2 regions of the Streptomyces sp. WY228 genome follow, and region 1 is predicted to be linked to the other one. Evidence: riboswitches for the same ligand, from Rfam matches in the RefSeq annotation. Region 1 holds a riboswitch; the other holds the start of a gene.
The links. A riboswitch is a leader RNA that binds a small molecule or an ion and turns the genes downstream of it on or off. The one in region 1 is predicted to bind cyclic di-AMP.
Positions count from the first base shown of each region.

Region 2: linked by a shared signal. The riboswitch ahead of KV381_RS23230 (C40 family peptidase) and the one ahead of KV381_RS17010 (M23 family metallopeptidase) in region 1 are both predicted to bind cyclic di-AMP.

Region 1 is NZ_CP079114.1:3,893,042-3,897,247, reverse strand. Features, by position in the region: gene KV381_RS17015 (PP2C family protein-serine/threonine phosphatase) at 1-1,162, shown strand, start outside; cyclic di-AMP (ydaO/yuaA leader) riboswitch at 1,373-1,525, shown strand; gene KV381_RS17010 (M23 family metallopeptidase) at 1,537-2,571, shown strand; gene KV381_RS17005 (aldo/keto reductase) at 2,834-3,781, shown strand; gene KV381_RS17000 (PrsW family intramembrane metalloprotease) at 3,790-4,206, opposite strand, start outside.
Region 2 is NZ_CP079114.1:5,272,324-5,276,529, forward strand. Features, by position in the region: gene KV381_RS23220 (C40 family peptidase) at 1-561, opposite strand, end outside; gene KV381_RS23225 (hypothetical protein) at 787-1,140, shown strand; gene KV381_RS23230 (C40 family peptidase) at 1,185-2,375, opposite strand; cyclic di-AMP (ydaO/yuaA leader) riboswitch at 2,374-2,540, opposite strand; gene pcrA (DNA helicase PcrA) at 2,832-4,206, shown strand, end outside.

The DNA.
Region 1 (4,206 bases):
CGGCGCCCCGGGAGGCGATGTGACACCGGGCGGCCGGGGGTCCCGGCGGTTCGTCCGGATGCTGCCCGCCCTGCTGATCATCGGCGGGCTGATCTTCGACTCGCTGGCCCCGCCCAACTTCACCGCCGTCCCGCTGTTCGTCGCGGCCCCGCTGATCGCCGCGCCGTTCTTCTCGCGGTCCAGGACCGTCCGCACGGGCATCGCCGCGGTCGTCTCCGTCATCGCGATGCGGCTCTCCGACGGGACGTCCACCCAGGTCGTTCCGGTCATTGAGATGATCACCGTGCTCACCGCCGCGGCGCTGGCCCTCGTCATCAACGGCGTCGTGCGGCGCGGCAACGAGCAGCTTGCCTCGGCCCGGGTGATCGCGGAGACCGCCATGCGGGCCGTGCTGCCGACGCCGGCCGAGCGGATCGGCGGGCTCCAGGTGGCCGCGCGGTACGAGGCGGCGCAGGCGGACGAGTTCGTCGGCGGCGACCTGTTCGCCGTCGCGGACACCCCGTACGGCGTACGCCTGGTGGTCGGCGACGTACGCGGCAAGGGGCTCGGCGCCGTCGAGGCGGTGGCGGTGATCATCGGGTCGTTCCGGGAGGCCGCCGAGCAGGAGCGCTCGCTGGAAGGTGTGGCGCAGCGGCTGGAGCGGGCGCTGGCCCGGGAGGGGACGCGGCGGTACGGGCTGGACGCCATGGAGGGGTTCATCACCGCCGTACTGGCCGAGATCCCGCCCGGTTCGGCCTCGCTGCGCCTCGTCAACCGCGGCCATCCGGAGCCGATCCTGCTGCACGCGGACGGCACCTTGGAGGTGCTGGCGCCCTCGATGCCCGCGCTGCCGCTGGGGATGGACCTGGGGGTGTGGCCGGACCGGGCCGACGAGTGGGAGATGCCCGCCGGGGCGACGCTCCTCGCGTTCACGGACGGCCTGTCGGAGGCCCGGGACGCGAACGGGGTCTTCTACGATCCGGCGGCCCGGCTGCGCGGCCGGATCTTCCCGGGCCCCGAGGAGCTGCTGTCGGCGCTGACCGACGACGTACGGCTGCACACCGGAGGGCGGACCACGGACGACATGGCGCTGCTCGCGGTCGGCCGGCCGGCGGAGGGGCAGCCCGCGCGCCGGACGACGGTGAAGATCGTGGGCCGGGGCGAAGACACGGTGCGTAGTTGAAGGGCACCGCTCCGCATAACATTTGACACACCGTCAGAAAAAGCAGTGCGGCTGAGTCGCAGTCAAGTCGCCCGATTCCGCCCGCTTGCGACCCGTACATCCCCGCTGTGTCCCTTAATGATCAACAGGAACAGCTTGGAATCGGGCCCGGGTGTCTATTAACGTTCGATAACGCAGCGCGGTCGTCCCAGCCGTCGTCAGAGACGGCACCGCGCGCGAGCGCCGAATTCCGCAAGGGAACCGGGGAACCACCTACATGGGGTGAATCGGACGCCTGCGTCTCGTGAGAGACGGAGGGGCCCGTAGGAGACCTTCCTGCTCCGAACCCGTCAGCTAACCCGGTAGGCGAGAAGGAAGGAAAGGAGTGCGCCCACGTGGCGTCCAACAAGCCTGCCCCTGAGGCCCCGTCACCCTTCAGTGCCGACACCTTCGGTGACGCGGAGCGGTCCTGGGAGGAGTGGAATCCCACCGAGGAGTCCATCCGGCCCGTGCGCGGCAGGCACCGCGTAGCCAAGCAGCGTGGTCTGGCCCGTAGCTCCACCGTCCTCGGGGTCGGCGTCATAGCGGCCGTCGGTGCGGGTGGCATGGCCACCGCGCAGGACAAGGCCCCGGTCTCCATCTCTCTTCCCGATTCCATCGCGGACAACCTCCCCGACGCCAAGTCCCTTCCCGGCGTCGGGTCCTTCATGTCGGACGCCGCCGAGCCCGCGCCGGTCGCCGCCGCCGCGCCGCTCACCACCGCCGGCCTCACCACCGCCGAGGCCGAGGAGGGCGCCACCGACGCGGGCGAGGCCCTGCGCGCCCGGATCCTCCAGCAGGCCGAGCAGCAGCAGGCCAGCGCCGACGCCGAGGCCAAGGCCGCCGCCGAGAAGGCCGCTGCCGAGAAGGCGGCGCAGGAGGCCAAGAAGCAGCAGGACCAGGCCGAGGCCGAGGCAGCCGCGAAGAAGAAGGCCGAGGAGGAAGCGGCCGCGAAGAAGAAGGAGGCCGAGCGTCTCGCGAAGCTCGCCGCCAGCTTCTCCCTGCCCACCTCCTCGTACACGATCACCTCGACCTACGGTCAGTCCGGCGCCCTGTGGTCCTCGGGCCAGCACACCGGCCTGGACTTCGCCGGGTCGGCCGGCACGCCGATCAAGGCCGTGCACGGCGGCACGATCACGTCGGCCGGCTGGGCCGGTTCGTACGGCTACCGCACGGTGCTCCAGCTCGATGACGGCACGGAGGTCTGGTACGCGCACCAGTCCTCGATCGACGTCTCGGTCGGCCAGAAGGTCACCACCGGCGAGACCATCGGCCGCATGGGCGCCACCGGCAATGTGACCGGTGTCCACCTCCACATGGAGGTCCGCACGGCGGGCGGTTCGGCGATGGACCCGATGGCCTGGCTGAACAGCAAGGGCCTCTCGGTCTGAGCCCCCGGCCTCGCACGCCTTCCTGTGCGGGGCCCGGGCCGCGGTTCCCGGGCCGTTCGGTCCGATTCCTCGGCCCTCCGGCTGACGACGCACGTCCTTCGCCTTCGCCCCACCCCGAAACCCCGGCAGCCCTGACGCACACCCCCCCGACGTCAGGGCTGCCGGTCTGTCCGGGGACGGCCGGCCCACTCGGCCCGGACGGCCTGACCGGGTTCGCGCGGCGATGGAATACCACCCCCGCCCCGGCCCGTTGAACCCTCACATGACTTCTGCGCGCACCCCTCTCGGCACCTCCGACCTCCAGGTCTTCCCCCTCGCCCTCGGCGGCAACGTCTTCGGCTGGACGGCGGACGAGGAGCAGTCCTTCGCGGTCCTGGACGCGTACGTCGCGGCCGGCGGCAACTTCATCGACACCGCCGACGCCTACTCCTCCTGGGTCGAGGGCAACCGGGGCGGCGAGTCGGAGACCGTCATCGGCAGGTGGCTCGCCTCCCGGGGCAACCGCTCCGACGTCGTCGTCGCCACCAAGGCCGGCGCCCATCCCGATTTCCGCGGCCTGTCCGCCGGCACCCTCAAGGGCGCGGCCGAGGCCTCGCTGCGCCGGCTCGGCACCGACCACATCGACCTCTACTACACGCACTTCGACGACGAGACCGTCCCGGTCGAGGAGATCATCACCGCCCTCGACCAGCTGGTGAAGGACGGCAAGGTGCGCCACATCGCCGCCTCCAACATCAGCCCCGAGCGGCTGCGGGCCTCCCTCGACTTCTCCGAGCGCGAGGGCCTCGCCCGGTACGTCGCGCTCCAGCCGCACTACAACCTGGTCTCCCGCGACACCTACGAGGGCGAGCTCCAGGACACCGCGGCCGCCGCGGGCCTCGCCGCCGTCCCGTACTACGCGCTCGCCTCCGGCTTCCTCACCGGCAAGTACCGCCCCGGTACGACCGTGGAGAGCGCCCGGTCCGCGAAGGCGGGCGGCCACCTGGAGTCGGCGCAGGGCCGCAGGGTGCTGGCCGCCCTCGACCAGGTCGCCGGGGAACGGAACGCCGAGATCGCGACGGTCGCACTCGCCTGGCTCGCCGCACAGCCGACCGTCGCCGCCCCGATCGCCTCCGCCCGTACGGTCGAACAGCTCCCCGCCCTCGTCGCGGTCGCCGACCTGGAGCTGACGGACCGGGAGATCGCGCTGCTCACGGAGGCGTCGGCCTGACGGAACCCCTACTGCGGCGGCCGGCGGTGGCTGTGCGGTGGGCCGCTGTACGGCTGCTGCGGGACCGGGCCGCCGTAGCCGTATCCATGCCCGTTTCCGTACCCGTACCCGTTTCCGTACGGCGGCGGCCGGTGGTGGGCCGGCGGGCGGTGGGACGTGAGGCGGGCCGCGTGGGTGAGGGCCGGGGCGGCGATGTCGCGGCGTTGCCAGAGGTGGTGCAGCAGCTCCCGCTCGCGGGCGCCGAAGTCCGGGCCCACCGCGCCGTGGCGGGCCCGGCGGCGCAGGCCGGCCAGGGAGGTCGCGAACGACTCGTACTCCGCGACCGCGCGGGCCGCCGCCCGGCCCCGGGTCCGGTCCTGCTGCCAGTGGCGGGCCAGGTCGCGGGCCATGCCCCGGGCCCGCATGGAGGAGAGCGCCGTCGGTTC
Region 2 (4,206 bases), 1.4 Mb from region 1:
GCGCAGCTCGGCGCGGCGGGCGGCGAGGCGCTCGGTCTCCTGGTCGGCGGTGGCCCTGACGCGGGTGATCTGGGAGACCTGCCGCTTGATGTTGCGCAGCAGACCGCTCTGCCGGTCGCCCGCCCGGTCGAGGTAGGAGGCGCGCTGCAGATAGGCGTCCGGGTCGGAGGAGAGCGCCAGTTGCAGGGCCGGGTCCAGGGTGCCGCCGCGGTACTGCGCGGTGGCCAGCGAACCCAGGGCGTTGCGGGTGGTGTTGAGACGGTCGGTGCGGCGGGCGGCCTCGTCGGTCAGGGCCTCGACCTTGCGAGTGGCGGCGGCCGCCTTCTCCTTCGCCCCGTTGTACTTCTCGGTGGCGACCTCGGCGTCGTGGTAGAGCCGGTCGACCTTCGCCCTGACCTGGTCGGCGGTGGGGGCCGGTTCGGCGGGGGCCGCGCCGGCCCCGGTGACCGAGCCCGCGGTGGCGGCTCCGGCGAGCGCCAGGGTGGCGGCGGTGCGGGCAGCAGGGCCGGTGAACGGGCGCTGCTTGGGTTTTCGGTGGGCTGACCTGCGGTGCGCTGCCACGGGGGCGGCATCCTTCCTGTCGGCTGGCCGCCGGGGGATACCGGCGGGTCCGTGAAGGACGCTAATCCGGGCGCGGAGAAAAGAGTCGCCATGACAGCTATTGCCCTGATGTGACGTTTCGCCGCTCACTCATGACCGAAGTGATCGAGGAGGGCGTGCCTCACCGACGAGGAAGGCTTGCCTCACTGAAAGGTAAAACCTTGGCCATGGCTAGGCTCCCGAGCCATGGACGTACTCATCAATGTCTTCGTCGCCCTGCACATCATCGGCATCGCCTCCCTGCTGGGCGGCTTCCTGACGCAGATGAAGGCCATGGGGTCGGGGACCGCCCGGTTCACCCCCGCGATGCTGCACGGCGCGCTGACCATGCTGGTCACCGGCATGGCGCTGGTCGGCCTCAACCAGGCCGACGACCAGACCGTGAACAACGTCAAGATCGGCATCAAGCTGGCGCTGCTGGTCGTGATCCTCGCCCTGGTCTACGTCAAGCGCGACGAGGAGAAGGTCGACAAGGGCGCGTTCATCGCGGTCGGCGCCCTCACGACCGCCAACATCTTCATCGCCACCGTCTGGACCTGAACCTGTCGGGGGGCGGCCGGTCACCGGCCGCCCCCGCCCCCGCGTCACGCCGGGCGGACGCTCCCGTAGATCGGCATGTAGTAGATCGACTCCTCGCGCACGTTCGCACCCGGCTTCGGGGCGTGGATCATCATGCCGTCGCCCTTGTAGATGCCCACGTGGCTGATGTCGTCGTAGAAGAAGACCAGGTCCCCCGGCTGCAGGTCGGACGTGGCGACCCGGGTCCCGACCTTCACCTGGTCCCAGGTGGTCCGGGGCAGGGTCACGCCCGCCTCGCGCCACGCCGCCTGCGTCAGCCCCGAGCAGTCGTAGCTGGAGGGGCCCGTCGCGCCCCAGACGTACGGCTTCCCGATCTGGGCGCGGGCGAAGGCCAGCACCTTCTCCGCCTTGGCGGCGTAACCGCTGCCCGTACCGGAGCCGGAGCCCGAACCCGTGCCCGTACCGGAGCCTGTGCCCGAACCGCCGCCCGACTCCTTCGCGGCCTCCTCGCGGGCCTTCTCCTCCGCCTCGGCCCTCTCCTTCGCCTCGGCGGCCTGCCGGGCGGCCAGCTTCGCCGCCTTCTCCTTGGCCTCGGCCTCCTTCTTGCGCTCCAGCTCCGCCAGCCGCGCCTTCTCCTCGGCGGTCAGCCGGGACAGCAGGCCGCGGGCCTCGGTGAGCTTGGTCTGCACGTCCTTCTTGCTGGAGGCGAGCGTGGCCTGCGTATCGGTGAGCGTCTCCAGGCTCTTCACCGCCTCCGCGCGCTTCTTCGCCGCCGAGGCCTGCTGCGTACGGAAGTCGGTGACGGCCTTCTGCTGCCGCTCCGTCGCCCGGTCCATCAGCCGGCTCTGGTCGAAGTACCCCTGAGGGTCGTCCGCCAGGAAGAACGTCGCCGTGGGCGCGATGCCGCCGCTGCGGTACTGGGCCGCCGCGTAGGAGCCCAGCGCGCGGCGCGCCTCGTTGATCTTCTCGGTCCGCTTCGCCACGTCCGCGAGCAGGGTGTCGACCTTCTTCTGCTGCGTGGCGGAGGCGGCCTTGGCCCGGTTGTACTCCTGGGTCGCGGTGCCCGCCTGCCGGTACAGGGCGTCGACCTTCTTCTGCACTTCCTCGATGGCGGGCTTCGGCTCCGCGGGCGCGGCCGTGGCGCTCTGCGTGGAGAGCAACGTCACCGAGGCCAGCGCGGCCGTCGTCAGACCGACGGCGGGAGTGGTGGTGCGCACCTTCGTGCGCGGCTTGCGATGCGATGCCAAGACCGGCATCTCCTTCCGTGGACCGCCTACCGGGTTAGCTGTCGGGTTCGGACGGAACGGAAGGCTGTCCTACGGTCCGGATACGAGCTCACGGACCGATTCACCCCGGTTCTGCGTGTGGGTCCCCGGTTCCGAACTGCCTGGAGGGCAGCACGAATTCGGCAGAGGTGTCCGTTAGGCGCGGTTCGCCTCAGGGAGGTACGGATCACCTGACCGAGCACGCTAGCCAACCCGTGGTACCGCTGGGAAGCACGATGAGCGATATGCCCGATACATTTTCGTGACCTTTTCGGATCCGGGGCGCCGCGTCCCCTCCGACCGGGCACTTCTTCACGGAACGTGGACGTCCGCTCTCCGTCCGTACCCGGTACGGGTGTGTCGGCGGCCGGCACCGGGGCCCGCTTCCCGGCCGCTTCCGGGCTTCGGCGGAACGTTGTCAGTGCGGCCGCCTAGACTCGGTAGGCGATGAGCAGCCTCTTTGACGACAGTTTCCTGACCGGCCTCCAGCCCGCGGAGGACGGCCCCCCGCCGCCCCCCGAGGACCACGCGCCCGAAGCGGTGCCGGAGGGACTCTTCGAGGGCGTCTACGACGCGCCCCCGCCGCCCCGGGACGGGTACTACCGGGACGGTCACCCGCGCCCGGTGATCGACTCCGCCGCGCTGCTCGACGGGCTGAACACCGAGCAGCGCGCCGCCGTCGTGCACGCCGGATCCCCGCTGCTCATCGTCGCCGGGGCCGGCTCCGGCAAGACCCGGGTGCTGACCCATCGCATCGCCCATCTGCTGGCCGAGCGCGGCACGCACCCCGGGCAGATCCTCGCGATCACCTTCACCAACAAGGCCGCGGGCGAGATGAAGGAGCGCGTCGAGCAGCTCGTCGGGCCGCGTGCCAACGCGATGTGGGTCATGACCTTCCACAGCGCGTGCGTCCGCATCCTGCGCCGCGAGTCGAAGAAGCTCGGCTTCACCTCGTCGTTCTCGATCTACGACGCCGCCGACTCCAAGCGGCTGATGGCCCTGGTCTGCCGCGACCTCGACCTGGACCCCAAGCGCTATCCGCCGAAGTCCTTCACCGCCAAGGTCTCCAACCTCAAGAACGAGCTCATCGACGAGGAGACCTTCGCCGGACAGGCCGCCGACGGGTTCGAGAAGACCCTCGCCCAGGCCTACGCGCTCTACCAGGCCCGGCTGCGCGAGGCCAACGCCCTGGACTTCGACGACATCATCATGACGACGGTCCACCTCCTCCAGGCCTTCCCGGACGTCGCCGAGCACTACCGCCGCCGCTTCCGCCACGTCCTGGTCGACGAGTACCAGGACACCAACCACGCCCAGTACACGCTGGTCCGTGAGCTGGTCGGCCCGGCCGGCGAGAACGACGCCCCCGCCGAGCTGTGCGTGGTCGGTGACGCGGACCAGTCGATCTACGCCTTCCGGGGCGCGACCATCCGCAACATCCTCCAGTTCGAGGAGGACTACCCCAGCGCCACGACGATCCTGCTGGAGCAGAACTACCGCTCCACGCAGACGATCCTCTCCGCCGCCAACGCCGTCATCGAGCGCAACGAGAGCCGCCGCCCCAAGAACCTCTGGACCAACGCCGGCTCCGGCGCCCGCATCACCGGCTACGTCGCCGACACCGAGCACGACGAGGCGCAGTTCGTCGCCGACGAGATCGACCGGCTCACCGACGCGGGCGACGCCAAGGCGGGCGACGTCGCCGTCTTCTACCGCACCAACGCCCAGTCCCGGGTCTTCGAAGAGATCTTCATCCGCGTCGGCCTGCCCTACAAGGTCGTCGGCGGTGTGCGCTTCTACGAGCGCAAGGAGGTCCGGGACG